One region of the Pseudarthrobacter sp. NPDC058196 genome, then DNA from elsewhere that is predicted to be linked to it. Evidence: riboswitches for the same ligand, from Rfam matches in the RefSeq annotation. Region 1 holds a riboswitch; each other region holds the start of a gene.
The links. Region 1 has a riboswitch for thiamine pyrophosphate ahead of ACFVVC_RS08735 (ECF transporter S component). Riboswitches for the same ligand answer to the same signal wherever they lie in the genome.

Region 1 (9,856 bases):
GGATGCGCTGGCCTGGGTGATGTCCCTGCTGGTGCTGGGTGTCGGTGCGCTGGTGCTGCTCTATTGCGCCCGGTATTTCAAGCGGAAAGACCACGACCTCGGTGCGTTCGGCGCACAGCTGCTGGCGTTCGCGGGCGCCATGTTCGGCCTGGTGCTGGCCGATGACCTGCTGTTGTTGTTCATCTTCTGGGAACTCACCACCATCCTCTCCTACCTCCTGATCGGGTTTGCCAGGACCCGGCTCGCGGCCCGCCGGTCCGCCCTGCAGGCGCTGATGGTCACCACAGCCGGTGGCCTGGCCATGCTGGTGGGCCTGATCATGCTGGGCTACGCCGCAGGCACCTACCGCGTCTCCAGCATCCTGGAACAGGCGGCCGCGCTGGTCTCCGGACCGTCGGGCGCCACGGTGAGCGCCGCCGTCGTGCTCATCCTGGCGGGCGCCATCACCAAGTCCGCGCTGGTACCGTTCCACTTTTGGCTCCCCGGTGCCATGGCTGCGCCGACCCCCGTCAGTGCCTACCTGCACGCCGCGGCGATGGTCAAGGCGGGAATCTACCTGGTGGCCCGCCTTGCCCCTGGCTTTGCGGAGACGGCGTACTGGCAGCCCGTGGTCCTGGGGCTCGGCCTGGCCACCATGCTGGTGGGAGGCTACCGGGCGCTCCGGCAGACCGACATCAAGCTGATCCTCGCCTACGGCACCGTCAGCCAGCTGGGCTTCCTCACCATGGTGGTGGGCCTGGGGACGCCCGACGCCGCACTGGCCGGACTTGCAATGCTGCTGGCCCACGGCCTGTTCAAGGCCACGCTGTTCCTCGTGGTGGGCATCATCGACCACCAGTCCGGGACCCGTGATGTGCGGAAGCTCTCCGGCGTCTTCCGGTCCTCGCGCGCCCTGGGCATCGTGGCCGGTATCGGTGCGGCTTCCATGGCCGGGGTGCCGCTGCTGGCCGGGTTTGTTGCCAAGGAGTCGGTGCTCGAAGCGTTCGTGCACCACGCCACCGGCCCGCATGCCGGTCCTTGGGGCATGGTGGTGCTGGCCGGCCTGGTGGTGGGATCCATCCTGACCTTCGCCTACAGCGCCAGGTTCATGTGGGGTGCCTTCGCGGCCAAGCCCGGCGTGGAGCCCACCCCGTTCAAAGCCATCCGGCCTTCCTTCCTCGCCGCGCCTGCGGTCCTGAGCCTCCTGACCATCGCCTACGGGCTCTGGCCGGTGGCGGTCGACGCCTGGATCCAGCCCTACGCGGCGCTGTTCGCCTCCACGGCGTCCGAGGCCGGAACGCCGGCTGAGCAGGCCGGCCACCTAGCGCTGTGGCACGGTTTCACACCGGCACTTGGGCTGACGGCGGCCACGTTCGTGCTGGGCCTGGCCATGTACTTCGGCCGCAACGCCGTGGCCAGGGCGCAGGCACTGGTCCCGGGCTGGGTGGATGGCGACCGGGCCTACCAGCTCACCATCGGCGCCCTGGATGACGCCGCCGTCTGGATCACGGGCCGGACCCAGCGCGGTTCCCTCTACTTCTACCTCGCAGTGATCCTCAGCGTGGCGTTCGTCCTGCCGCTCACCGCCATCCTGCTCAGTGGCAATGCCCTGCCGCCGGACATCTACCTCGTGGACCCGCACTCGCCGCTGCAGCTCGTGGCCGGCGTGGGCATCGTGATTGGCGCCCTCGCCGCCGTCAAGGCCAATAAGCGCTTCCTGGCGGTGCTGATGGTCTCCGTCACCGGATACGGCATCGCGCTCATGTTTGCCCTGCAGGGCGCCCCCGACCTTGCCCTGACCCAGATGCTGGTGGAAACCATCATCCTCGTGGCGTTCGTCCTGGCCATGCGCAGCCTTCCGCCCGAGCTTCGTGACCGCACCGGCGGAAAGTACCGGGTGCTGCGCGTCATCATCGGGTTGGGCTTCGGCGTGACCATGGTGTTCGCCGCGATCTTCGCCATGGGAGCCAGGACGGCCATCCCGGTGTCGCTGCAGTTTCCGCAGCTCGCCTACGAGGGCGGCGGCGGCCTGAACGTGGTCAACGTGACCCTGGTGGACATCCGGGCGTGGGACACGTTCGGTGAGATCAGCGTCCTTGCCCTGGCCGCCACCGGCGTGGCCAGCCTGATCTTCGTCCGCGGCCGTGGCGACCGACTGCAACGGTCCGCCTCTGTTGCCGAGGGCACCGTGGGGCGGTACCACGGCGTGGACCCCGGGTCCCGCGACGGCGCGGCGCTGGCCATCAGCCGGAAGTTCGCCGCTTCGGCCCGGGACGCCTGGATCGTGGCGGGCAGGACCCTCGCCCCGGAACGCCGCTCCATCATCTTCGAAGTGGTCACCCGCCTGATCTTCCACTCGATGATCATCTTCTCGCTCTACCTGCTGCTGGCGGGCCACAACCTGCCCGGCGGCGGTTTCGCCGGCGGCCTGACCGCCGGCCTGGCCCTGACCATCCGCTACCTGGCCGGTGGGCGGTTCGAACTGCGGGAAGCCGCGCCGCTCAGCGCCGGTGCATTGCTGGGCACCGGCCTGGCCCTGGCCGCCGCCTCCGGCGTGACGCCCCTGCTGCTGGGCGGCCAGGTGTTCCAGTCCGCCATCATCGAAGTGTGGCTGCCCGTGTTCGGCGACATCAAGTTCGTCACCTCCACCATCTTCGATATCGGCGTGTATGTGGTGGTGGTGGGCCTGGTCCTCGACGTGCTGCGCAGCCTGGGTGCCGAGATCGATGAACACATGGAAGAGCGGTCCGCCGCGGCCGGGCCCGAACCGGCACAGCAGGACCAGGAACCGGACCGTATTCCTGCCGAGACCACCGCAAAGGGCAACGCATGAGCGTCAACCTGACCCTGCTGATCGTCATGGGCGCCCTGTATGCCTGCGGCATCTACCTGATCCTCGAACGCAGCCTCACCCGCGTCCTGCTGGGACTGATGCTGCTGGCCAACGCCACCAACCTGCTGATCCTGTCCACGGGGGGATACGCCGGCCTGGCTCCGTTTTTCACCAAGGACACCCCGGCCGGTGATTACAACGACCCCCTGCCGCAGGCCCTGATCTTGACCTCGATCGTGATCTCCTTCGCCGTCACGGCGTTCATGCTGGGCATCATCTACCGCACGTGGGTCCTGGCCCGCCAGGACGATATCCAGGACGACGTGGAAGACCTCCGGGTGGCGGAAACACCGAGCTTCGACGCGGAGGACGACGCAGAAATCCCGGCCGAAACGTCCGAGTTTCCGCTCGCCACCGTCACGGCGGGAGGCCGGGAAATGCCGGCCGAACAGGCAGCCGCGGAAGAACAACCCGGCTCGCCCACCATCGAATCCGGCCCGGAAGGCGGCACGAAGTGAACATCGCCAGCCTGGCCCCCCTCGCCGTCGTCCTTCCCATCCTGGGCGCCGCCCTGACCTTCCTCCTGATCCGGCACTCCCGGGCCCAGCGGGCGGTCAGCATCGGACTGTTGTCGCTCACCCTGGCCCTCGAATGCCTCCTGTTGGCCTCCGCCTGGAACAGCGGGACCGCCGCGGTGACCATCGGCGGCTGGCTGCCGCCCTGGGGCATCGTGATGGTGGTGGACCAGTTCTCCTCGCTGATGCTGGTGGTCTCCTCGGCCGTGAGCCTCGCCGTGCTGGTGTACGCCACCGGGCAGGGCATGGCCGACGGCGACGAGGACGCCCCGGTCTCGATCTTCCACCCCACCTACCTGATCCTGGTGGCAGGGGTGTCCAACGCGTTCCTCTCCGGGGACCTCTTCAACCTCTACGTCGGCTTCGAGATCCTCCTGACCGCAAGCTACGTGCTGATGACCCTGGGCGGTACCGGGCCCCGGATCCGCGCCGGCGTCACCTACGTGGTGGTGTCGGTGGTGTCCTCCGTGCTGTTCCTGATCGCCATCGCCATGGTGTACGGGGCGACAGGCACCGTGAACATGGCTGACCTCGCCCTCAAGCTGGGCGACCTGGACCAGGGCACCAAGACCCTGCTGCACGTCATGCTGCTGGTGGCGTTCGGCATCAAGGCCGCCGTCTTCCCGCTCTCCTTCTGGCTTCCCGACTCCTATCCCACGGCGCCGGCACCCGTCACCGCCGTGTTCGCGGGCCTGTTGACCAAGGTGGGCGTGTACGCCATGGTCAGGACCGAGACGCTGCTGTTCCCCGGCGACACCCTGAACACGCCACTGATGGTGGTGGCGCTGCTGACCATGGTGGTGGGCATCCTTGGTGCGCTGGCGCAAAGCGACATCAAGCGTCTGCTCTCGTTCACCTTGGTCAGCCACATCGGGTACATGGTGTTCGGGCTGGCCATGTCCTCGGTGGCCGGGCTGGCCGCGGCGGTCTTCTACGTGGCCCACCACATCACCATCCAGACCAGCCTGTTCCTGGTGACCGGCCTGATCGAACGCCGCGGCGGCAGTTCCTCGGTTGACCGGCTGGGCGGCCTGGCCAAGCTTTCGCCCCTGCTGGCGCTGCTGTTCTTCATCCCCGGCATGAACCTGGCCGGCATCCCGCCGTTCTCCGGATTCCTCGGCAAGGTGGGCCTGCTCCAGGCCGGCATTGAGCTGGGGACCCCGCTGGCCTATGCGCTGGTGATCGGCGGGGTGCTGACCAGCCTCCTGACGCTGCTGGCCATCGCCCGCGTATGGAACCGCGCGTTCTGGCGGAAGCCGGAGGACGCCGAGCACCCGGACCCTGTGCTCCTGGCCGGCCCCTCGGGGCGCGCGGCCGGGCCCGGGGCCAAACTCAACATGGTCACGCTCCTGCCGCGCACCATGGTGGGTTCAACCCTTGGCCTGGTGGTGCTCGGCGTCGCCCTCACCGTGTTCGCCGGGCCGCTGTTCGGACTCTCCGACCAGGCTGCGCGAGACATGCTCGACCGGGCCCCGTACATCCAATCGGTCCTCGGCGGCAATACCGCCGTCCCGGCCACCGTGACGGGAGGAGGACGATGAGCCGCAAACGGATTTCGCTGCGCCAGGAGCTTCCCCTCCTGGTGTGGCTGGTGATCGTGTGGGGTGCCCTCTGGCAGGACTTCAGCCCCGGGAACCTGCTCTTCGGCGCCCTGTTGGCGGTGGGAGTTGCCAGGTTGTTCTACCTTCCGCCGGTGGAACTCAGCGGCCGGTTCAACATCCTGTATGCCGTGCCCTTCGCCTTTGCCTTCCTGTGGAAAGTGGTGGTGGCCAGCGGCCAGGTCCTCTACCTGGCCACCGTCCGCGGACCCAAGGTGACCAACGCCGTCGTCGCGGTGAAGCTCCGGAGTCACCAGGACCTGATCGTCACCGCCACCGGGCATGTGATCTCCCTGATTCCCGGCTCCCTGGTGGTGGAAGTGGACCGCCCGGCCTCCACCCTGTACCTGCACGCACTCAACATCACCTCGAAGCAGGACATCGAGGGCCTGCGGAACGAGGTCCGGTCCATCGAAGCAGGCCTGATCCGCATCATGGGTTCCGCCGAAGAACTTGAAGCCGTCCGAATGGAGGCGTCCGCATGATGCCCGTTGTCCTGGCGGTCACGGCCGTCATCTTCTCCCTCGCCGCAGGCGGGGCCATCATCAGGATTGCCCGCGGCCCTTCGCTGCTGGACCGGGTCCTTGCAGCCGATGTCCTGCTGGCCATCCTGGGCGGGGCCCTGTGCGTGGACATGGCCGTGAACCGGCACCTGAACAACCTGATGCTGGTGGTGGCCATCTCCATCATCGGGTTCATCGGGTCAGTAACGGTGGCCCGGTTCGTCGCCGACCGGAGGGTGAACCCCCATGAATCCTGACTTCTCCGGCGCGGACGCGTGGATCGACCTTGCCTCCGCAGTGTTCATGGTGGTGGGTGCGCTGCTGTCCCTGGGCGCCGCAATCGGGCTGCTCCGATTCCCGGACCTGATGAGCCGCATGCACGCCGCCACCAAGCCGCAGGTCCTGGGCCTGTTCCTGCTGCTGGCCGCCATTGGGCTCCAGATGCGCACCTGGTGGGTTTGGCCGGTCCTGGTGGTGGCCTGGATCTTCCAGCTGCTCACGGTGCCGGTGTCCGCGCACATGGTGGGCCGGGCCGGCTACCGCACCAAGCACCTGCACCGGGAACTGCTCGCCGCGGATGAACTCGAGGCCGTAGTGCAAAAAGCCGCCGCCGAGGCTGCCCGGACGGACAACCACGACGACGGCGAAAACCGCCAGTAGCTAGACGATGTCCTGCGTCTTGGCGAACCGGGTGATGGCGCGCTGGGTGCCGCGGTTGGCCAGGACCTGGATGATCGCGCTGACGGAGGCGGAGATCAGTGCGAAGGTCAATGCCGACCTCAGGCTGGTGGGCACGTCCTCGCCCTTGCCGCTGGGCGGCTTCTGCCCCGTGGTCTTCTCCCAGATGGTGTTGACGAGCTTGGTGCCGACCAGGCCTGCGCCCAGGCTCACCCCGGTACCGAGCAGCTTGATGAAAAGGTTCATTCCTAGTACTCCTTGCGGGCGGAAAACGGACTGCCTCCAGCCTAGCCGCACACCAGGACTCGTCCGGGCAAGGGCATGGCCGGGATACTTTCCGGGCCGGCAAAGGCGGTCCGCGGTCACATCCGGTCCGGCAGCCGTCAAGGCCGCCGATCAGTCCCTGCGGGTGTAAACTTGACCACGCCCAATCCGGGCAGTATTTACACGCGTTACCCAACGAATATCAACACTTAAAAACGACAGGGGAGCGCCGCCGTCGGACAACCTGGCTATGCCGGGAGCCGCAGGTGGGCGCTGAGAGTGCGGGACAGCCGCAGACCCTCGAACCTGATCCGGTTAGTACCGGCGCAAGGGAGTCGAGTTCTCAAAGTGTCCGGCCGGACCGGCTAGAGTCCGCCAGCCGGAGCCACTTTCCCCTCCTGTTACCCAGGAGGATCACATGAGTACTGCAGCAATCAAGAAGACCACCAGCAGGTCCTGGCGCGTCGTCGACATCGTGGTGGCGGCCCTTGTGGCCATCGCCGGCGGAGTCATTTTCTGGGCCTGGGACCAGGGCGCCGCCGCCCTCTCGGCCCCCATGAACGCCGCCTACCCGCCCCTGACCGGGATCCTGGCCGGCGGCTGGATGATTCCGGGCGTGCTGGGAATGCTCATCATCCGCAAACCCGGAGCCGCCCTGTTCTGCGAAACGGTGGCCGCAACGGGCGAGCTCCTGATGGGTTCCCAGTATGGCGCCTCCGTCCTTTTCTCCGGTTTCATCCAGGGTCTGGGGGCGGAAATCATCTTCGCAGTGTTCGTCTACCGCAAGTTCAACCTGCCCGTGTCCCTGCTGGCTGGTGCGGCGGCGGGCTTCTTCTGCGGCCTGAATGACTCATTCGCGCCGTGGGGCTGGAACATCGCCTACCCGGGCGCAGACAAGCTCGCCTACATCGTCCTGACCACGGTGTCCGGCGCCGTCCTCGCAGGCGCCTTGTCCTGGCTCGCCACCCGTGGCCTGGCCCGCACCGGGGTGCTGAGCTCCTTCGCGTCCCGCAAGGCTGCAACGGAGCCAGTCTTCTCCTGATGGCACCCTCCCAGGACGCCGCAGGAGGCGTGCGCCCTGCCGCCATCACGGCCCGCGGCTGGGGCTGGCGTCATGCCGGCCGGGCAAAGCCTGCCGTCCACGCCCTCGACGTGGACATCAGCCCGGGCGAGCGGGTGCTCCTGCTCGGCCCTTCGGGTGCCGGGAAATCGACGCTCCTGCATGCCCTCGCAGGGGTCCTGGGTGACATCAACGACGACGGTGAGGCCGGCGACGCGGATGAATCCGGCTCACTGCTGGTTGACGGCGCACCACCTCGCGAGCGTCGCGGCCGGTCCGGCCTCATGCAACAGGACCCGGAGACGCAGGTGGTCCTCTCCCGGGTGGGGGATGACGTCGCCTTCGGCGCCGAGAACCTTGCCGTGCCCCGCGATGCCATCTGGGCGCGGGTGCACGAGGCGCTTGCCGACGTCGGGCTGTCCCACCTCCCGCTGGACCACCCGACGTCGGCCCTCTCCGGCGGGCAGAAACAGCGCCTGGCGCTGGCGGGCATCCTCGCGATGCGCCCGGGGCTGATCCTGCTGGACGAGCCCACCGCCAACCTGGACCCGGACGGTGTCCTGGAGGTCCGCGACGCCGTGGCGCGCTGCCTGGACAAGACCGGAGCCACCCTGGTGGTGGTGGAGCACCGGGTCTCCGTCTGGAAGGACCTGGTGGACCGGATCGTGGTCCTGCAGCCGGGCTCCGCCTCGGATCCCGCCGTGCTCCTGGACGGACCTCCGGACCGGGTGCTCAGCGAGGCCCGGGCCATGCTGACGGCCGCCGGAGTCTGGGTGCCGGGGTATGTGCCGGCCACCCGCCGCCGGTCCGGCGTCCCGGCCGCCGGGACCGGCAACCTCCTGCTGGCAGCCGAAGACCTGGCCGTCTCCCGCGAGCGTCCCCGCCGCAAAGGCTTCCGCAAAATCGCGCCGGTTCCTGTCCAGGAGGGTGTTGCCGCGCAGGTCCGGTCCGGCCAGGCGCTGGCCGTCACTGGACCAAACGGCGCCGGAAAATCAACGTTCGCGCTGACCCTTGCCGGGCTCCTTGAACCGGTGTCCGGCAAGGTGTCCGCCACCCTGGACCTCAACCGCGGTGCCGGAATCGACCCCTACACGTGGAAGGCCGAGCAGTTGATCTCACGGGTGGGAACCGTGTTCCAGGAGCCTGAGCACCAGTTCGTGACCGGCAAGGTGCTGGATGAGCTGCTGTTCGGGCCGCGGCATCTGGGCCACGGCGAGGACCGGGTGGAGGAACTGCTGGAGCGGCTGCGGCTCACCCAACTTGTGGACGCCAACCCCTACACCTTGTCCGGCGGTGAGAAGCGGCGGCTGTCCGTGGCCACGGTCCTGGCCGCCAGCCCGCAGGTGCTGGTCCTGGACGAGCCGACGTTCGGGCAGGACGCCAACACCTGGGCGGAGCTGGCCTCGTTCCTGTCCGAGCTCCTGGACGCCGGCACGGCAGTGGTGTCCGTGACCCACGACGCCGAATTCAGCGCTGCCCTGGGCGGGGCGGAGTTGCGGATGGCCGCTGCGGAACCGGTGGCGCCATGAGGCAGCAGCTGACCCTGGACGGCAACCGCGCCCTCCTGGCCAGGGCCAACCCGCTGAGCAAATTCGCCGCCGTCGTGCTCATCACCGCGGTCCTGGCGCTGTCCATCGACTGGGTGTCCGCGTCCGTGGCCCTGGCCTTCGAGCTGATGCTGTTTCCCTTGGCGGGCCTCACCCTGTCCCTGCTCTGGCAGCGGGGCTGGCCGCTGATCCTCGCCGCCGCCATCGGCGGATGGAGCACCTCCATCCTGGCGCCGGACAGCGGAAGGATCCTGCTCGACGCCGGCATCTGGACCATGAGCGAAGGGTCCCTCCAGCTGGGCATTGGCTTCCTGCTGCGCGGCTTCGCGATCGCCCTTCCGGCGGTGCTCCTGATGAGCTGCACCGATCCGACGGACCTTGCCGACGCGCTGGCACAGAAGGCGCGCCTGCCGCACCGGTTCGTCCTGGGAACCCTGGCGGCAATGCGCCTTGTGGGGCTCATGGCCGAGGAATGGCAGACGATCGGCATGGCCCGGCGTGCCCGCGGAGTTGGTTCGCGCGGAAACCTGGTCCAGCGGGTGAAAGCGACCCTGGGACAGAGTTTTGGGCTCCTGGTGCAGGCGATCCGCCGCGCCTCGAGGCTTGCCGTGACCATGGAAGCGCGGGGCTTCGGCGGCGGACAGCGGACCTGGGCCCGCGAATCCACGTTCAGTGTGTTGGACCTGTGGGTGGTGGGCGGCGGCGTCATGATCGCCGGGTGTGCCCTCGGCGCGGCGCTGGCCGCAGGCCGTTGGAACATGGTGTGGCTCGGCAGCTAGCGGGGTTACCTGCCGGTACTATCGCATGTAGCGGGTAGGT
Region 2 (9,856 bases), on a different contig from region 1:
GGGTGCAGGCAAGACCACCTTGGCCGGCAAGCTGTCCAAGTGGCTCAAGGCCCAGGGCCACAGCCCCATGCTGGTGGCTTGCGACCTCCAGCGCCCCAACGCCGTCACCCAGCTCCAGGTGGTGGGCCAGCGCGCCAACGTCCCCGTCTTTGCCCCGCACCCCGGCGCCACGTCCACCGAGCTGGACCACCCTGCCGGTGACCCGGTCGCGGTCGCCCGTGCCGGCGTGGAAGAAGCCAAGCGCACCCTGCACGACGTCGTGATCGTGGACACTGCAGGCCGCCTGGGCGTCGACGCGGACATGATGGAGCAGGCCCGCCAGATCCGCCGCGCCATCGTCCCCAACGAAGTCCTCTTCGTGATCGACTCCATGATCGGCCAGGACGCGGTCAATACTGCCCTCGCCTTCGATGATGGCGTCAACTTCACCGGCATCGTACTGTCCAAGCTCGACGGCGACGCACGTGGCGGTGCCGCGCTGTCGGTCGCCTCGGTGACCGGCAAGCCGGTCATGTTCGCCTCCACCGGCGAGGGCCTGGACGATTTCGAACTCTTCCACCCGGATCGGATGGCCTCCCGCATCCTGGACATGGGCGACATCCTCACCCTGATCGAGCAGGCCGAAAAGTCCTGGGACAAGGACGAAGCAGCCCGGATGGCGAAGAAGTTCGCCGACCAGGAGGACTTCACCCTCGAGGACTTCCTCGCCCAGATGCAGCAGATCCGCAACATGGGCTCCATGAAGAAGATGCTCATGATGATGCCGGGCGCGCAGAACATCCGGCAGCAGCTGGAGCAGTTCGACGAGCGCGAAATCGACCGCGTCGAGGCCATTGTCAGGTCCATGACGCCGCACGAGCGCCTCGCCCCGAAAATCATCAACGGATCCCGCCGCGCTCGCATCGCCCGCGGCTCCGGCGTCCACGTCTCCGAGGTCAACGGCCTGCTGGAACGCTTCGCGCAGGCCCAGAAGATGATGAAGAAGATGGCCCAGGGCGGCATGCCGGGAATGCCCGGGATGCCGGGTATGCCCGGTGCCGGCGGGGGTGCGCGGAAGAACGCCAAGAACGCGCCGAAGAAGAAGGCGAAGTCCGGCAACCCGGCCAAGGCTGCGCAGGAACGCAAGGATGCCGAGGCCCGGCGCGCCAATGCAGGCAAGGCCCTGCCCACCGGTGCCGCGTTCGGCCAGCCGGGCGGCGACTTCGATCCCTCGCAGTTGAACCTCCCCAAGGGCTTCGACAAGTTCCTGGGCAAGTAGCAGTTCGCCACGGATGTCGGTGCCGTGGAATAGGGTTGGGTCATGTTCAAGCAGCGGGTAGTTTTCGTGCACGGCGCCGGTGCTTTCGGCGCCGCCGCGTGGCCCCGGCAGCACGGCATGGCGCTGTCCTTCGACGCCCTGTTCCTTCGCCGGCAGGGCTATGACGCCGTCGCGGAACCGGTGGAATCATCATTTGCCGAGGACACTGCCATCGTGCTGCAGTCCCTGGCTGACGATGGCCGCGGCGCCGCCGGCGGACATGTGGTGGCACACTCCCAGGGAGCCATCCCCGCCATGATGGCCGCCGTCGAACGCCCCGACCTCGTCTATTCGTTGACCCTGGTGGAACCGGCGTGCCTCTCGCTGACCGCGGAGCTGCCGGCAACCGCGGCACACATCAGCCTGATGAAGCCCCTCCTCGAGGTCCGACACAAGCTCAGTGACGAGGACTTCCAACGGGAGTTCGTCCGGCGGGTCTATGCCACGGACCTCCAGCAGCCCGCCACCACGGAGGAGAAACGGTCCGCACGCCGGCTGCGGCTCCAAGTCCCGTCGTGGGAAGCTCCCCTGCACATTGTTCCCGGCGTCCCCACCCTGGTCCTGACCGGGGGGTGGGAGCCGCTGTACGAGGAAATTGCCGGTTACCTGCGGGAGACCGGTGCCCTGCACCGCGTGGCTGCGGGCGGGCACCGGCCCCACGACTCGGTGGAAGGCGACCGGACCATCCGGCAGTTCATCAGCGGGGTCAGCCGCAGCGAGCCGGCCCGGGCCTCCTAGTTGCCGGCAGGCATCTGCAGTTCCGGCAGGTAGACCTTGCCGCCGGCGGCCAGGAACTCCTGGCTCTTTGCCCGCATCCCCGACGCCGCCGCCGTGAGTGCCGCTTGCGCCTCAGCCGAGCCATATTCATTCCGGATATCCTGGCTGATCCGCATCGAGCAGAACTTGGGCCCGCACATGGAGCAGAAGTGCGCTGTCTTGGCGGGTTCGGCCGGCAATGTCTCGTCGTGGAATGATTCCGCCGTCACCGGGTCCAGCGAGAGCGCGAACTGGTCGCGCCAGCGGAATTCGAACCGTGCCTTGGACAGAGCATCGTCGCGCTCGTGCGCCCCCGGGTGGCCCTTGGCCAGGTCCGCTGCGTGGGCCGCGATCTTGTACGTGATGACGCCGGTCTTTACGTCGTCTTTGTTGGGCAGGCCCAGGTGTTCCTTGGGCGTGACGTAGCAGAGCATGGCGGTGCCGTACCGGGCGATTTCGGTGGCCCCGATTGCCGAGGTGATGTGGTCGTAGCCGGGCGCGACATCGGTCACCAGCGGGCCGAGGGTGTAGAACGGCGCACCCTTGCACAGCTCCTGCTGCCGCTCCACATTTTCGCGGACCAGGTGGAACGGCACGTGGCCGGGGCCTTCCACCATCACCTGGACGTCGTACTCCCAAGCGCGCTGCGTCAGTTCGGCCAGCGTGTCCAGCTCGGCGAACTGCGCTGCGTCGTTGGCGTCCGCCGTGGAACCGGGCCGCAACCCGTCACCCAGGGAGAATGCGACGTCGTACTTGGCGAAGATTTCGCAGAGTTCGTCGAAGTGCGTGTACAGGAAGTTCTCCTGGTGGTGGGCCAGGCACCAGCCGGCCATGATCGATCCACCGCGCGAGACGATGCCCGTCACCCGGTTGGCCGTAAGCGGGACGTAGCGCAGCAGGACACCGGCGTGGATGGTCATGTAGTCCACGCCCTGCTCGCACTGCTCAATGACCGTGTCCCGGAAGATTTCCCAGGTCAGCGCGTTGGCCTCGCCGTTGACCTTTTCCAGTGCCTGGTAGATCGGCACGGTTCCGATCGGGACGGGAGAGTTGCGGATGATCCATTCCCTGGTGGTGTGGATGTCGTCCCCCGTGGACAGGTCCATCACCGTGTCCGCGCCCCACTGGGTAGCCCACTGGAGCTTGTCCACTTCTTCGGCGATGGAGCTCGTCACGGCGGAATTGCCGATGTTGGCGTTGATCTTCACCAGGAAGGCCTTGCCGATGATCATCGGCTCGGACTCGGGGTGGTTGATGTTGTTCGGGATGATGGCGCGCCCGGCGGCCACCTCGCTCCTGACCAGTTCCACGTCGCAGTTCTCCCGCAGCGCCACGAAGCGCATTTCCTGCGTGATGATGCCCTGCCGGGCGTAGTGCATTTGGGTTACTGTCCGGCCGTCGACGGCGCGGCGGGGCACCGGCCGGGCGCCCTTCCACTCCGCGGAGGCTGCTCCGCGGCGCACGGCCGAGCGGCCGTCGTCGAGCAGGTTGCGTTCCCTGCCGGTGTAGGCCTCGGTGTCCCCGCGCGCCACAATCCATTCGGCGCGGAAGGGCTGCAGCCCGCGCACGGGGTCGCTGCCGGGGCCCGCAGTCCGGTAGGTCCGGAAGGGGGGATTCGGCGTGCCGTTCGGCGATGGCTCAAGGGCGATTTCCGTCACCGGTACCCGGATCCCGGAACTGGCATCGTCGATCCATGCCAGGGAATGCGATGCCAGGGACTGCGTCACCGGCGGTGTGGATCCGGTGTCGGGACCGCTGGCCGAATCGGAACCGGACGGCAGCAGGGCAGGGTTCAACTGGGTGTTTTGCGTACTCAAGGGAATACTCACTTCCTTCGCCGGCATTACCCGGACAGGTTCAACGGTCGCAGGCTGCGTCAGCCCGATCTCAGCCCCTGCAAGGGCACCCGTGTGGTCAGCAACGAAGCTACCACAGCCCTCCGGAAGCCCGATGTAACAATCGATGATGCTAGCCTGACCGGGCAACGAAAGGATGCCCGGATGGCAGGAATCATTCACTTTCGCGGACCTGTCCTGGCTGCGCCGGAGCAGGTGCGGCACGGACTCTGGTCCGTGGACGGCACGCTCACTTTCCGCCGGCCCGCACCGCCACCTGACCGGGTACTTGACGGCTGGGTGTTGCCGGGCTTCGTGGACGCCCACTGCCACATCGGGCTGGGGCCGGCCGGTCCGGTGGAGGCCGCCGTGGCGGAGGCACAGGCGCTGGCGGACCTCAACGCCGGAACCCTGCTGGTCCGTGATGCCGGTTCGCCGGCCGATACTCGCTGGATGCAGGGCGGCAAGGAATTCCCGGTACTGATCCGCGCGGGCCGGCACATCGCCCGGACCCGGCGCTACCTTCGCGGCTTCGCCCACGAAGTCGAACCCGAGAGCCTCGTCGAGGCCGTGCGCAAGCAGGCCCGGGACGGTGACGGCTGGGTCAAACTGGTGGGGGACTGGATCGACCGGCGCGCCGGTGACCTGGCGCCCTCTTTTCCCGCCGCCGTCGTCCGCGACGCCGTCCGTGCCGCGCATGACGAAGGTGCGCGGGTGACGGCCCACTGCTTCGCCGAGGACACCCTGGACCAGATGCTCGACGCCGGCATCGACTGCATCGAGCACGCCACCGGGCTGCTGCCCCGCCACTTGCCCCGGTTCGCCGAGCAAGGCGTGCCGATCGTGCCCACCCTCATCAATATCGCCACGTTCCCGGACATTGCCGCCCAAGCGGAGCCCAAGTTTCCACGGTACGCGGCCCACATGAGGTCCCTCTGGGAGCGGAGGCTGGAGCGCGTAGCGCAGGCTTACGCCGCCGGCGTACGCATTTTCGCCGGAACGGACGCCGGCAGCGTCATCCGCCACGGCCGCATCGCGGACGAAATTCTCGCCCTGCACGGTGCGGGCCTGCCGATGGCTGCAGCACTGGATGCAGCGTGCTGGGCAGCCCGCCGCTGGCTCGGAGCGGACAGCCTGGAGGAGGGCGCACGCGCCGACGTGATCGTGTGCCGTGAGGATCCACGGGCGGTCCCGGAGACCATCGGCAGGCTGGAACACGTCGTGCTCGGCGGCCGCATTATTCAATGACTGAAAGGGGGGGTCCGGGACTTGGAATAAATTGAAGCTTCAAGTAATTTTAATAGGTGACAGGCCGCCATCGGGACGGCCGCCAATCCAAGGAGCCTCCAATGACCACAGCAGCCAACAGCCAGGACCTGCTTCCTGCCGACCTCGCCATGGGCACGGTGATGCTCAAGGTGGGGGACATGAAGGTCATGACCGACTACTACCAGCGCGCACTGGGCCTGGAGGTGGTGGCTGAGCAGGATGGCGGACTGTACCTCGGCCGTCTGGGCCGCCCGCTGGTCCACCTGGCCCCGGCTCCGGGGCTGAACCTGCCCGGCAGGGGAGAGGCCGGACTGTTCCACACCGCGCTGCTGTTTGAAAACCAGGCCTCCCTCGCCGCCACCATCGCCACGGCGGCGCAATACGAGCCGATGTCCTTCACCGGCAGCGCCGACCACTTGGTCAGCGAAGCCTTTTATTTCACCGATCCGGAAGGCAACGGCATCGAACTGTACTGGGACCGGCCGCGCAGCAACTGGTCCTGGAACGGGACGGACGTGGTGATGGACAGCCTCGCGCTGCCCCCGCAGCGCTACCTGGAGCAGCACCTCACTGAGGAATCGCTGGAAGGCCAGCGCGTGACGGCCGCAGGAGTGGGCCACGTCCACCTCCAGGTGGGAGACGTCCAGACGGCGCGTGACTTCTACGTGGGCACCCTCGGTTTCGAAAAGACGGCGGGCTGGCACGGGCAGGCATTGTTCGTTTCCGCCGGCCGCTACCACCACCACATGGCCATGAACGTCTGGAACAGCCGCGGCGCCGGCCCGCGCAAGGACACCCTTGGGCTCGGCGAAGTCCTCATCGAAGTTCCTTCAGGGGACGACGTCGGCGCCTTGGCCGACCGCCTCAAGGTCGCCGGAGTGGCTGCCCACCACACGGGCGCCGAGCTTCGGTTCGAGGATCCGTGGCGCAACCGGCTGCGGGTGGCCGTCCGCTGAGCTTGCTGCGGACGGAGGCCGGCCGGGGCCGCCAGTTGCCCCGTGCGCCCCGGCCCGGCGCGTGCGCCTGCCGGTCCACAGCTACTAGGCTGATTCCGTACGGCCGGGACGCAGGCTGCTCCCGGCTCGCAGTTCCGCCAACGGAAGAAGGGCAAACAGCCATGGGCTTCACCGAGATCTTTGTTGCCACCCATGACGCCGCGCTTAAACGCGCCGGCCTCCTTGATGCAGGGAGCGCGCCCGCGGCAAACGGCGGTCCTGACGGCCATGCCGTGCGGATCGAGGGAGTCAGTGACTTCGAAATCGAACAGCTCGGCGACCTCGCCGGGACTGCCGTTCACGCGGGCGGCGCCGACTATGAGCTGACCATGGTGGACGTCGCCAGTGACTCCCTCCTCGCAGTTCCGCCTGCCATGGTCCGTGCGCTGGCAGACCTCCTGTCCTACGAGACTGAAGGTGAGGGCAACGTCCTCGAAGACGTCGCCGAGCAGTGGGCCGCCCAGGACGACATGCCCTTCGGTGCGGCCCAGGCCCGGACTTACGTGGAGCAACTCGCCAGGCTCGCGGCCGGGCTGGACGACGCCGAACGTACCGGGCTGTACGTCTGGTCCGCCTGACCGGCGCTGCAGGGTCCATCCCGCGGCCGGCGGCGGCGCAAAGCGCCGCAACGCCAAGTCGAAATAAGTTCGCTGATCTGGCACAATAAACAGGTACTCGATCTGCGTGGCCCCTCTCTCCGCGTCCGGATCCTGTCCTTCGAGCCCGCAAGTACGGCCCGCCCCACGGGTGCAGAACGCCGGGTTCACCCCTTTTCTGAAACAGGAGTGACCACAAAAGTGGCCGTAAAGATTCGCCTTAAGCGCTTCGGCAAGATGCGCGCCCCGTACTACCGCATCGTCGTCGCGGACTCACGCACCAAGCGTGACGGCCGCGCCATCGAGGAGATCGGCAAGTACCACCCCACCGAAGAGCCCTCGTTCATCGAGGTCAACTCCGAGCGTGCCCAGTACTGGCTGTCCGTCGGCGCCCAGCCGTCCGAGCAGGTTGCCGCCATCCTGAAGATCACCGGTGACTGGCAGAAGTTCAAGGGCCTCCCGGGCCAGGAAGGCACCCTCAAGACCAAGGTCGCGAAGGAAGCTTTCGTTGCTCCGGAGAAGGGCTCGGTCATCATCCCGGAAGCCATCACCAAGAAGGCCTCCAAGTCTGACGCTGCCGAGGCCCCGGCCGACGCCGAAGCTGAGACCACCGAGGCTGAGTAGATTGCTGGCAGAAGCGCTGGAGCACCTTGTCCGCGGAATCGTTGATTCCCCGGACGACGTCAAGGTCAGTTCGAAGAACAACCGCCGCGGGGACACCCTCGAGGTGCGGGTTCATCAGGATGACCTCGGACGGGTGATTGGCCGCCAGGGCCGCACGGCACGCGCACTGCGCACCGTGGTGGCAGCACTGGCCGGCGGCGAACCGGTCAGGGTCGACGTCGTCGATACCGACCGCCGCCGCTGAGCGCTCGGCAACTTTCAGTTTCGCTCCGGCCCCTCCACCACCAGGTGGAGGGGCCGGAGTGCTTTCACCCCACACCAACCACAACCCGGAACAGAGGAACAGATGCAGCTTCAGGTGGCGCGGATCGGCAAGCCGCACGGCATTCGCGGGGAAGTCACGGTCCAGGTGCTGACCGATGCCCCCGAAGACAGGTTTGTCCCCGGCACGGAGTTCGTCGTTGAACCGGCCTCCTCCGGCCCCTTGACGGTGGACAGTGCGCGCTGGAACAAGGACATCCTGTTGCTGGGCTTCGCGGAAGTGACTGACCGCAACCAGGCCGAAACCCTCCGCGGAGCCAAGCTGTTCATCGAAACGGAAGAACTCGACGAGGATGACGACGAAGGCTGGTACGAGCACGAACTCGTCGGCCTCCAGGCGCGGGTCGGCTCACAGGTGGTGGGAAAGGTGACAGCCCTCGCCACCATGCCCGTCCAGGACCTGTTGACCGTGACCACCCCTGAGGGCGAAGAGGTCCTCATCCCGTTCGTGGAGCAGATTGTGCCCGAGGTTAACCTTGAGGAGGGCTTCGTCCTGCTCACCCCGCCGGACGGCCTCTTCGAACTGAACGCCGGCGATGCCGCATCCCCGGAAGCCGAAGGCCGGGAATAGATGCGGATCGACGTCGTCAGCATCTTCCCCGAATACCTTGCCCCGCTTGAGCTATCGCTGATCGGCAAGGCCCGCCAGGACGGGATCCTGGACCTGCACGTCCACGACCTCCGCAGCTTCACCACCGACAAGCACCGTTCCGTGGACGACACACCTTACGGCGGAGGTGCGGGCATGGTCATGAAGCCCGAACCGTGGGCGCAGGCCCTCTCAGCGGTGGCCCACGGCCGTCCCGATGCGCAGCACAAACCCGTCCTGATCGTTCCCTCTCCCGCCGGCGAGCGGTTTACGCAGGCCCTGGCCTATGAACTGGCCGACGAAGAGCACCTTGCTTTCGCCTGCGGACGCTATGAAGGCATCGACGAGCGCGTCATCGAGTGGGCCCAGGAGCATTTCACCGTCCGCCCCGTAAGCCTTGGCGACTACGTGCTCAACGGCGGGGAAGTCGCCGTCCTTGCCATGGTGGAGGCCATCGGCCGGCTCCTGCCCGGCGTGGTTGGCAACCCCGAGTCCCTGGTGGAGGAGTCACATTCCGATGGCCTGCTGGAATATCCGGTCTACACCAAGCCGTCCGTGTGGCGGGACCGCGAGGTCCCCGCGGTCCTGCTCAGCGGAAACCACGGCAAGATCGCGCAGTGGCGCCGGCACGAGCAATACCGCCGGACAGCGGAGCGCCGCCCGGACCTCCTGGACGCGTTCGACGCCGGCAATCTTCCGCGTGCGGACCGCACGGAACTGCATAACCTGGGGTACGACGTCGTGGCCGGAAGGTTGGCCCGCCGCCCGGACCCGGCGCCGGGGGAGCAGGAATAGCTCCCGTGCCGGCGCGGAATTGGCGTAGCCCTTCCACTGTGGCAAAATTGACCTTTGTGTCTGCTGGGTCCGCACCTGCCACAGGGGGTAGCGCGGCCAACAGCCGGACAACCGGCCCCGTCACCCATTGAAGCGGCCGGACCACACTACTTCGGCAGCAATAATCCGGCCCGCTCCCAGGCGGCCGGACTTTCCTGCCGTGACCCAAAGTGAATGACCTGTGGCGTTCACCAGGAGTGCAACCATGCATATTCTCGATTCCCTCGATGCAGCCTCGCTGCGCAATGATGTTCCCGAATTCCGCGCGGGCGACACCCTCAAGGTCCACGTGAACATCATCGAAGGCAAGAACTCCCGTGTCCAGGTGTTCCAGGGCTTTGTCCTGGGCCGCCAGGGCGATGGCGTCCGCGAAACCTTCACTGTCCGCAAGGTTTCCTTCGGTGTCGGCGTGGAGCGTACCTTCCCGGTGCACTCCCCGATCATCGACAAGATCGAGGTCGTCACCAAGGGTGACGTCCGCCGCGCCAAGCTTTACTACATGCGCGCACTGCGCGGTAAGGCTGCGAAGATCAAGGAAAAGCGCGACTTCGCCACCGGCAAGTAAGTTCCATTCGGACTTGTCACTTGGCTGGGACGCGGCCGTAGCCGGCAAGCGCCGGAGCAATCCACCAGCGCCAGGATACGGACCATGCACCAGACAAAACGCCAGCCCCGCACCATGGGCTGGCGTTTTGCGTTCCTGGCCCTGGTCCTTGCCGTCACCATCAGCGGCGTGGTGC
Region 3 (9,856 bases), on a different contig from region 1:
GTGCGGCAGCTCCTGGGAGGAGTAGTTGACCAGTCCCCGGGCGACAACGGTGCCGTCGGCACCGGCCAGTTCAACGGCGTCGCCCGCTTCAAAGTCGCCGTGCACGGCCGAGATGCCCGCAGGGAGCAGGGACGTGTGGTGGTGGCGCACAGCCCGCACCGCGCCGTCGTCCAGGACCAGGCGGCCCTGCACGGAGGCGACATGGGCCAGCCACAGGAGGCGCACGGGCTTGCGCGAGCCGTTAACCGAGAACCAGGTGCCGACGTCCTCGCCGTTCAGGGCCGCGGCCGCGTTGGGCGTGGACGTGACCAGGGCGTGGATTCCCGAGCCTGCCGCCATGCTGGCCGCTTCCACCTTGGTCATCATTCCGCCGGTGCCCACTCCGGCCTTGCCTGCTTTGCCAATGGACACGCCCTCAAGGTCGCGTGCCCCGGTGACCAGCGGGATGCGCTTGGCACCGTGGGCGGGCGGACCGTCGTAGAGGGCGTCGACGTCGGACAGCAGCACGAGCGCGTCAGCGCGGACCAGGTGCGCCACCAGGGCGGCGAGCCGGTCGTTGTCGCCAAAGCGGATTTCGTGGGTGGCCACGGTGTCGTTCTCGTTCACGACGGGGACCACGCCAAGGTTGAGGAGCCGGTCCATGGCGCGGAGGGCATTGGTGTGCTGGCTGCGCCGCATCAGGTCCTCCGCCGTGAGCAGGACCTGGCTGACGGTGACCCCATGGGCACCGAACGCCTGGGTGTACCGGGCCATGAGAAGGCCCTGGCCCACGCTGGCCGCGGCCTGCTGGGTGGCCAGGTCCCGGGGACGCTTGGCCAGCCCCAGCGGGGCCAGCCCGGCGGCGATGGCGCCGGAGGACACCAGGATGATTTCGGCACCCGCGTTGCGCTTGGCGGCGAGGGCGTCGGCCAGTGCGGTGAGCGACTCCTCGGAAATGCCGCCCTTGATGCTGGTGAGTGAGGAGGATCCCACCTTCACCACGATGCGGCGGGCACCTGCCAGCAGGCTTCTGTCCACGGAGCCCGCGGCGGGCGCCGTGTCCACGACCCTAGAGGTCATCGTCCGCTTCCATTCCGCTGTCCTGAACGGGGTTGGCAGCACGGCGTCCGCTGACGGACTCGGTCCAAACACCGGCCTTGCGTTCTGCCTCGAGTTCGGCACGGGCGGCAGCCTTGGCGTCGCGGCGTTCCTGCTGCTCCTCACGCTTCTGGCTGCGCGTGGGGCGGTCGCCGATATCAGCGAACCGGACGTCCGTGCCACGGGGTGAAGCCAGGAGTTCGGCGCCTGCCATCATGGTGGGCTCCCAGTCGAAGACGACGCCGTCGTCCTCACCAATGACCACGGTATCCCCCGGCTTGGCACCCTGCCTGAACAGTTCGGTTTCCACGCCAAGCTTGGCCAGCCGGTCCGCAAGGTAGCCGATGGCTTCCTCGTTGGTGAAGTCAGTCTGCTTGACCCAGCGCTCGGGCTTCTCGCCGAGGACGCGGAACAGCGGTTCCAGGTTCTTTTCCTCGCGGCGGATCTTGAACCCGGTTTCATTGACGGCGCGGGGCCGCAGCACGACGGGCTGGACCTTGGGCGGTTCGGCGGCGACAGCGTCGCGGGCGGCTTGGACGATTTCGGCCATGGCGAAGCCGAGCTGGCGCAGGCCCTCGTGGCTGGTGGCGGAGACCTCGAAGACGCGGTATCCGCGCGATTCCAGTTCGGGGCGCACGAATTCGGCCATGTCCTTGCCGTCGGGCAGGTCCACTTTGTTCAGTGCCACGAGGCGGGGGCGGTGGTTGAGGGGAACCACCTGGCCGTCGGAGCCTGCGTAGCTCATGTCCACCGCGTACTTTTCGAGTTCGCCTTCAATGATGGCGAGGTCCGAGAGCGGATCGCGCTCGGATTCGAGGGTGCCGCAGTCAAGCACGTGGACCAGGGCGGCGCAACGCTCAACGTGGCGCAGGAAGTTGTGCCCCAGGCCCTTGCCTTCGCTGGCGCCTTCGATCAGGCCCGGGACGTCGGCGATGGTGAAGCGGACATCGCCGGCCTGCACGACGCCCAGGTTGGGGATCAGGGTTGTGAAGGGGTAGTCGGCGATCTTGGGCCGGGCGGCCGACATTGCGGCGATCAGGCTGGACTTGCCCGCAGACGGGAAGCCCACCAGGGCGATGTCCGCAATGGACTTCAGTTCAAGGACAACATCGCGGGAGTCGCCTTCGATTCCCAGCAGGGCAAACCCGGGGGCGCGCCGCTTCTGCGAGGACAGGGCGGCGTTGCCGAGCCCGCCAATCCCCCCGGCAGCGGCCACGAACTCCGCCCCCTCGCCGACGAGGTCAGCCAGCACGGTGCCGTCCTTGGATTTGACCACGGTGCCGTCCGGTACGGGGAGGATCAGCGTTTCGCCGTTCTTGCCGCCGCGCCAGTCGCCCATGCCGGGACCGCCGTTGCTGGCGTGCCGGTGCGGGGCGTGGTGGTAATCCAGGAGCGTGGTGGTCTGGTGGTCCACCCTGAGGATCACGTCGCCGCCGTTGCCGCCGTTGCCGCCGTCGGGCCCGCCGAGGGGCTTGAACTTCTCACGGTGGACGGAAACGCATCCATGGCCGCCGGTTCCGCCGGATACGTGCAGTACTACCCGGTCTACAAAGCTGGCCACGTGGATCTCCTCAGAATGCTGTTTACGCGGCGCCCGGGGACGCCACAACGATTGTAATGCTGTTAAAAGAACAGTGGAGCGGGCCCTCAGGCCCGCTCCACCGCTTCAAGACTGGTTGTTACTCTGCGGCTGCAGCAGCAACGATGTTGACCACGCGACGTCCGCGGCGGGTGCCGAATTCAACGGCGCCCGGGGTCAGTGCGAACAGGGTGTCGTCACCGCCGCGGCCTACGCCGGCACCCGGGTGGAAGTGGGTGCCACGCTGGCGGACGATGATCTCGCCTGCGGAAACGACCTGGCCACCGAAGCGCTTGACGCCGAGGTACTGTGCGTTGGAATCGCGACCGTTGCGAGTGGAGCTCGCGCCCTTTTTATGTGCCATCTGAAATGCCTGCCTCTAAATTCTGGGGAATCTGTTGAAATGCCTGAACAGTAACCGGTGGTTACTTGATGCCGGTGATCTTGACCTTGGTCAGTTCCTGGCGGTGACCCTGGCGCTTCTTGTAGCCGGTCTTGTTCTTGAACTTCTGGATGACAATCTTAGGACCACGCAGGTCCTGGAGGATTTCAGCCGTAACAGTTACCTTGGCCAGGTCCTTGGCTGCGGAGGTGACCTTGTCACCGTCAACCAGGAGCAGTGCGGGCAGCTCAATGGTGCTGCCGGCTCCACCGGCGACGCGGTTCAGGGTAACGAAGTCTCCAACGGAAACCTTCTCTTGGCGGCCGCCTGCGCGGACAATCGCGTACACCACTTGGGAACTCACTTCTCTCGACGTTTATAACAAAATTTGCGTGCGGAACCGACTCAATAAAAGCCTGGTTTCTCGCTGTGCCTCAACGCCGTGGGGTCATAACCCAAGTGTTGGCGTAAGCACCGAAGATCCAGAATACGCTAAATCCGTCTCCAGCCGCAAATGAGGCTGGTTCCGGAGGGCCGGCTGTGATAGTAACCACAACCTGGCATGCAGCGCCGCAACCGTGCGTATCCATTGTAGCCGGGGCGCCGCCATCGGTCGTCAGGAGTGGATGCGCGGCGCGTCGAAGAATTCCATTTCAAGCCGGCAGGACTGCTTGAACGCCGTCACCATGGCCGCCTGTTCGTGGTCGGAGGCCTTCCGTCCGGCCTCGTCCACGATGGCGATGGCCTGCCGGGTGGCCTCAGCGAAGCCTTCGTCGGCATAGGTGCGGATCCACGCAGCGTAGGCGTGCCCGTCCGGTTCGCCTGCCGCGAGGAACTGGGCGTGCAGTGTCCTGCCAACCTCGGCGTAGAGCCAGAAGCAGGGAAGGACAGCAGCGGCCAGGACGGCATAGCTGCCCGACGCCGAGACGGCAGTGAGGTGGTCAACGTAGGACTTGGTGACCGGCCCAAGGCCCGTCTGCCCGGGCCGGGTGCTGAGCCACGAGCGGTGCAGCTCCGATTCCACCTCCAGGCACTGCCGGGCCGAGCCTGCCCAGAACAGCTGCTCCGCCTCGGAGGGGGCCAGGGCGCTGGCCCGGGCCAGCACCCGGGAGTATCCGTTCAGGTACTGGGCGTCCTGGGCGAGATAGTAGGCGAAGTCCTTCTCGGCCAGTTCGCCCGAGACCAGGCCGAGGATGAAGTCCAGGGCGTAAATATCCGCCAGGTCCTGCCGGGCTTCGGCCCAAAGCCGTGCCGCGAAGCCGCCTTCCCGGAGGTGGGGCCGTACATGGTGGAAGTGGTGCACGGGTCCGCTCCCCTGGCCCACCTCCAGCTGGCCGGACTCCTCAAGCGCTCCGGCCAGCCAAGGCTTGACCGTCCGCAGTGACGCCTCCCAGTCGCCCAGCCGCGCCTGGACCGTTGCCATGGCAGAGGACAGCGAACAACCCGTGCCGTGGCTGTTGCCGGTGTTGACGCGGGCGCCAGGCACTTCCACGACGTCACGGGCCAGCAGGCCGGCGGTGTTCACCAGTGCGTCCGGGCAGCCCTCCCCTGACAGGTGTCCGCCCTTGACCAGGACGGTGGCGCCTGTGGCATCCGCCAGGCGCCTGCCCTGCTCCAGTGCGGCTTCCCAGTCCCCCGCGGGTTCTTCGCCCACGAGCATGGCCAGTTCCGGAAGGTTGGGGGTGATGAGGTGGGCAAGCGGCAGCAGGTCGCGGAGGGCGGCTTCGGCGGATTCCTTCAGCAGCCGGTCGCCGCTGGTGGCCACCATCACCGGGTCCAGGACCACGACGGCGGGACGCACCTTCTCGAGCCACTGCCTGACCGTGCGGATCACCGCTTCGTCGCCGAGCATGCCAATCTTGACGGCGTCGATGGTGATGTCGTCGCTGACGGCATCGAGTTGCTGGGCCAAAAATGCAGCAGGCGGAACGTGGACGGCCACGACGCCGCGGGTATTCTGCGCCGTGAGTGCTGTGATGGCGGCCATGCCATACCCGCCGTGCGCTGCAATGCTTTTCAGATCCGCCTGGATTCCTGCTCCGCCGGATGGATCCGAGCCCGCGATGGAGAGGACGCGTGGGATGTCGCGGCCCCCAGGGGTTCCGAAGGGGTCAGTGGAGGCAGTTGGCAGGGGCATGGAGAGGGTCGAAGACAACAGACATCCCTTCGCCGGTACTAGCCGGACAGGTTCAACGGGTGTGGATCTCAGCCGGCCTTCTGCGCGGCACCCCGTGTCGGATTCCCAGCCTAGCCGGTGGCACGGTGGCACGGTGAAGGTGACAGCGTCCGGATACAGGAAGTCCCCGCTTCGTGGACTGTTCCCCCTGAATTTTCGGGGGGAATAGTCCACGAAGCGGGGACTTCACTTATCGACGCGGTGGCCTGCCGGGATTTACAGCTCCGAAGCCGGGACGCCCACGCCGAGGATGATCGGTTCCTCGGAGCGCTTGCCGGTATCCGCCGCCTGCTGGTTCGCGGGCTCGGGGACCTTCGCTGCGTGCGAGTGCCCCGTGGTGGCGGGTTGGACGTTCTCATGGTGCTGGACGGCGGTTTCGTTGGCGGCACCCTGGGCGCGGCTGGCGGCACGGTGGCGGCGCGGCCTGCGCTGCCTGGTCTGCTCCAGCGTGTGGTCGGAGTAGTCCTTCCCGGCCGGTGCTTCCGCGGCGCGCGCCTGGGCTTCGCCGCCCTGCGGCCGGCTTTCCTGCGCGGCCTGTTCCGTTGCCTCATCAGCGGCTGCGGGGTTTTCCGGTGCGGCCTCAACGGCGGATTCCGGCTGGCCGAGGTGCGCGAATGCTTCCGCGAGACGGTCCAGCGTCAGGGCGGCCTTGGGGTGCTGCTCCTCCGCGTGCTCCACGAACGGAAGCGGTACTTTCTCGCCGCCGAACGTCAGGACCGCTGCGGGACGCCCGTGCGCATCGGCGTCGTGCTTCTCCGCGTCAGCTGCCGGAGCAGGCTGGACCGGCGCTTGCGGGGCCGGAGCCTGCCCTGCCGGGGCGTGCCGGGCAGCTGCCAGCTCGTCGTCGTGCAGGTGCGCCGCGTGGGCCGCTGCGGCGATGTTCGCCAGGGCAAGCCGGGTGGCCTCAGCCTTGGCGTGCCGCTCGGCGTCGGTGGGGTCCGGTTGGACGGTGTGCACATGCACCGCCGGTGCCGGAACGGCCTCGGCCTGCTGGCTACCGCGTCCACGGCGGCGTTTCCGCTCGGTGCGGGCACCGGGCTGGCCGGCGTCGGTCCGCTGCCCCTCCGGGCGGTGGGCCTCCCCACGGGTGTCGGGACGGTTGTCGGCGCGCTGGACGTGGTGTTCGGCCGCCACGATGTTGGCCCGGCGGTGCTCCACCGGATCGTCGTGGGTCACCACGCCGCGTCCAGCGCATGCCTCGCACTGCTCGCCGAAGACTTCCAGCAGGCCGGTGCCCATGCGCTTGCGCGTCATCTGGACCAGGCCCAGGGACGTGACCTCGGCAACCTGGTGCTTGGTCCGGTCACGGCCCAGGCACTCGACGAGGCGGCGCAGGACCAGGTCGCGGTTGGACTCGAGAACCATGTCAATGAAGTCGATCACAATGATGCCGCCGATGTCGCGCAGCCTCAGCTGGCGGACCACTTCCTCGGCAGCTTCGAGGTTGTTCTTGGTAACGGTTTCCTCAAGGTTGCCGCCGCTGCCGGTGAATTTGCCGGTGTTGACGTCCACCACGGTCATGGCTTCGGTGCGGTCGATGACCAGGGAGCCGCCGGATGGCAGGAACACCTTGCGCTCGAGCGCCTTGTGGATCTGCTCGTCGATGCGCCAGGCAGAGAAGATGTCCTGGTCCTTGGTCCACTTCTCGAGGCGGCCCACCAGGTCCGGGGCCACGTAGGTGACGTAGGCCTCGATGGTGTCCCAGGCTTCCTCGCCGGAGACGATGAGCTTGGAAAAGTCTTCGTTGAAGACGTCGCGGACCACCTTGATGGTCAGGTCCGGTTCGCCGTACAGCAGTTCGGGGGCAAGGACCTTGGTGGAGGTGGACTGGCTCTCGATGCCTTCCCACTGCGCGCGGAGGCGGTTGATGTCGTGCGTGAGTTCCTCTTCAGAAGCACCCTCTGCCGCGGTGCGGACAATGACACCGGCGTGCTCGGGGAGGCGGTCCTTGAGGATGCGCTTGAGGCGGTTGCGTTCGACGTCGGGCAGCTTGCGCGAGATGCCCGTCATGGAGCCGCCGGGCACGTACACCAAGTAGCGTCCGGGCAGGGAAATCTGGCTGGTGAGGCGGGCGCCCTTGTGGCCCACGGGGTCCTTGGTCACCTGGACCAGGACGGTGTCGCCGGACTTCAGAGCGTTTTCGATGCGGCGCTGCTTGCCTTCGAGGTTGACGGCTTCCCAGTTGACCTCGCCGGCGTACAGCACGGCGTTACGGCCGCGCCCGATGTCCACGAACGCCGCTTCCATGGACGGCAGCACGTTCTGGACCTTGCCCAGGTACACGTTGCCGATCAGCGAGTCCTGCTGGGTCTTGGACACGAAGTGCTCGGCCAGGACGCCGTCTTCGAGGACGCCGATCTGGATTCTGTCGTCGCGCTGCCGGACGATCATCTGCCGGTCCACGGATTCACGGCGGGCCAGGAACTCGGCTTCGGTGATCACGGTGCGGCGGCGGCCGGTGTCGCGGGATTCGCGGCGGCGCTGCTTCTTGGCTTCAAGGCGGGTGGAGCCCTTGACGCTGGTGACCCGGTTGTTCACGGGTGCTTCGCTGACGGCGCGCGGCGCACGGACACGGGTCACCGTGTTGGGCGGATCGTCATCCCCGCCCCCGGTCAGCTCAAGGTCCTGGTCGCCGCGGCGGCGGCGACGGCGACGGCGGGAGGTCACGCCATCTTCCAGCGGGCCGTTGGCGTCCTCGTCGGCTTCGTCTTCGGCGTCGGCGTCACCGCTGCGGCCCTCGACGTCCTCGTCCGTCGGCTCGCCGATGCGGCTCCGGCCACGGCGGCCGCGGCTGCGGCGCCGGCGGCGGCTGGTGGAATCGTCTGCTTCGTCGGCCTCTTCCTCGTCAGTCTCCTCCTCCGCCGCGGGCGTTGCCGGGCGGACCACCGTGCTCAGGTCCGGTGCCTGGAAGAGGACAGACGTGGGGGAACCGGGTTCCAGGAACAGCGAACCGATGGGGCTTGCTGCCGCGGCGGACGCCGCTTCGCTTCCGGCTTCAGGGACTGCCGTTGCGGCGGCAGGCTCCTGTGCGTGCCCAGCGTCCTTCGGGGCCGCCTGAACGGCGGGGCTGTCGGCTTCCGGGGCTGCGGCCGTTGGCTCGGGGGTTTCTTCAGTTGCCGGTTCTTCCACGGCGTCCTCTGCTGCGGGCGCTGCAGTTTCCGGCGCTGCAGTTTCCGGGGACGGGGACGGGGACGCAACCTTGCGGGTGGCTACCCGACGGCGGCGCACAGGCTTCGTTTCGACGTCCGCCGCGGCATCCGGGGCGGGGCCGGCAGCCGGGCTCTCATTGGCCGGTGCTGCGGCGGGCACCTCACCCGCGGGAACGGCGCCGGGAGCGGTGGATCCAGCGTCATCGGCGAACGCCGGGAGGGGCTCGGCAGCGTCGGCTTTCTGCCGGGCGCGGGTGCGGCGGGCCGGCGCCTTCTTCTCTGCGACGGGTTCTTCCACCGGCGTGTCCCCTGCAGGGTCCGGCGCGGCGGCTCCCTCCGCACTTACCGCTTCGGCAGCCTTGGGCGCCGCCTTCCGCCGGGTGCGCGGAGCCTTCTTCGGTGCTGCAGCGGCCTCTGTGGCCACAGCTTCGTCGTTAACGGCCAGTTCTCGATCATTTTCCATATGTGGCAACACTCCTGCCCCTGACGTACCGCCACATCCGGCACCCATTGGGGCACATATTGTCAAAACCCGCAGGCGTTGACAGAAGTCAAATGGATGCTCCCAGGTTCGCACCGGCATTGGGGTGCGGCAGCCCACAGGAGCCGGTGGATGTTCTGAAAACCCGTTGTTCTGCGTGCCACAACCAGGTGCCGCTCAATGGAGTCGCGGGAGTGCCGGAGAATTCCGAAGCCTGCCCTGCTCATCATTGGCGGTCTTGGGAACAAACCACCGGACCGGAGTCCGAATGTGGATCGGCTTCCAGCCATGTCCATTCTCTCACACCCGGGCTGGATCGCCGCGGAGGCCAGCGCTGCCGTTGCCTTTCCTGGGTGGCGGGACCAGCCACCGGCGTTACAATCAGGCACAGGAGCACCGGATGAAAAGGACGCCACACCCATGCCCAGCATCGCCCCCGTCAGCGCCCACGAAAGCGATCGCGACATCGATCCGCGCACCACTGCTGCCGAAAACCTTCCCCGGATGACCCGGAACCGGCCGTTCGGCTGGCTGCTGGTCATCACCGGAATCGTGGGATGGCTTGCCTCCGGAACCCTCGTCCTGGAGAAGCTGGAGGTACTCAAGGACCCCAACCACACCACCGTCTGCGATGTGAATCCCTGGATCTCGTGCGGCCAGGTCATGCAGACCTGGCAGAGCTCAGTATTCGGCTTCCCAAACATGTTCATCGGAATCGTGGCATTCGCCATCATCATTACCGTTGGCATGGCCCTGCTCGCCGGCGCCACCTTCGCCCGCTGGTACTGGGTTGGCCTGCAGGCGGGCGTTACGCTGGGCTTCGCGTTCGTGGTGTGGCTGTGGTCCCAGGCCCTTTACTCCATCCACATCCTCTGCCCGTTCTGCATGATCGTGTGGTCGGCCATGATCCCGCTGTTCGTCTGGACCACCATCAGGAACATCACGGCGGGCGTCATCCCCCTGCCCGCCCGGGCAACGCGCATCCTCGGTGACTCCGGCTGGATCATCACGG

Region 2: it holds a riboswitch for thiamine pyrophosphate, as region 1 does, so the genes downstream of both, thiC (phosphomethylpyrimidine synthase ThiC) here and ACFVVC_RS08735 (ECF transporter S component) in region 1, are expected to answer to the same signal.
Region 3: it holds a riboswitch for thiamine pyrophosphate, as region 1 does, so the genes downstream of both, thiD (bifunctional hydroxymethylpyrimidine kinase/phosphomethylpyrimidine kinase) here and ACFVVC_RS08735 (ECF transporter S component) in region 1, are expected to answer to the same signal.

The regions. Positions count from the first base shown of each region.
Region 1 covers NZ_JBHVVN010000005.1:114,289-124,144, forward strand. The annotation lists gene ACFVVC_RS08700 (Na+/H+ antiporter subunit A) at 1-2,812, shown strand, start outside; gene ACFVVC_RS08705 (Na(+)/H(+) antiporter subunit C) at 2,809-3,330, shown strand; gene ACFVVC_RS08710 (Na+/H+ antiporter subunit D) at 3,327-4,928, shown strand; gene ACFVVC_RS08715 (Na+/H+ antiporter subunit E) at 4,925-5,470, shown strand; gene ACFVVC_RS08720 (monovalent cation/H+ antiporter complex subunit F) at 5,467-5,745, shown strand; gene mnhG (monovalent cation/H(+) antiporter subunit G) at 5,735-6,148, shown strand; gene ACFVVC_RS08730 (DUF4235 domain-containing protein) at 6,149-6,412, opposite strand; TPP riboswitch at 6,641-6,781, shown strand; gene ACFVVC_RS08735 (ECF transporter S component) at 6,849-7,472, shown strand; gene ACFVVC_RS08740 (ABC transporter ATP-binding protein) at 7,472-9,019, shown strand; gene ACFVVC_RS08745 (energy-coupling factor transporter transmembrane component T family protein) at 9,016-9,816, shown strand.
Region 2 covers NZ_JBHVVN010000003.1:13,181-23,036, reverse strand. The annotation lists gene ffh (signal recognition particle protein) at 1-1,258, shown strand, start outside; gene ACFVVC_RS05180 (alpha/beta fold hydrolase) at 1,301-2,035, shown strand; gene thiC (phosphomethylpyrimidine synthase ThiC) at 2,032-3,870, opposite strand; TPP riboswitch at 3,866-3,973, opposite strand; gene ACFVVC_RS05170 (amidohydrolase family protein) at 4,054-5,136, shown strand; gene ACFVVC_RS05165 (VOC family protein) at 5,238-6,113, shown strand; gene ACFVVC_RS05160 (hypothetical protein) at 6,275-6,730, shown strand; gene rpsP (30S ribosomal protein S16) at 6,950-7,372, shown strand; gene ACFVVC_RS05150 (RNA-binding protein) at 7,374-7,616, shown strand; gene rimM (ribosome maturation factor RimM) at 7,719-8,264, shown strand; gene trmD (tRNA (guanosine(37)-N1)-methyltransferase TrmD) at 8,265-9,077, shown strand; gene rplS (50S ribosomal protein L19) at 9,322-9,681, shown strand; gene lepB (signal peptidase I) at 9,766-9,856, shown strand, end outside.
Region 3 covers NZ_JBHVVN010000001.1:57,624-67,479, reverse strand. The annotation lists gene proB (glutamate 5-kinase) at 1-1,059, opposite strand, end outside; gene obgE (GTPase ObgE) at 1,049-2,638, opposite strand; gene rpmA (50S ribosomal protein L27) at 2,757-3,020, opposite strand; gene rplU (50S ribosomal protein L21) at 3,082-3,390, opposite strand; gene thiD (bifunctional hydroxymethylpyrimidine kinase/phosphomethylpyrimidine kinase) at 3,655-5,175, opposite strand; TPP riboswitch at 5,183-5,280, opposite strand; gene ACFVVC_RS00290 (Rne/Rng family ribonuclease) at 5,431-8,826, opposite strand; gene ACFVVC_RS00285 (vitamin K epoxide reductase family protein) at 9,265-9,856, shown strand, end outside.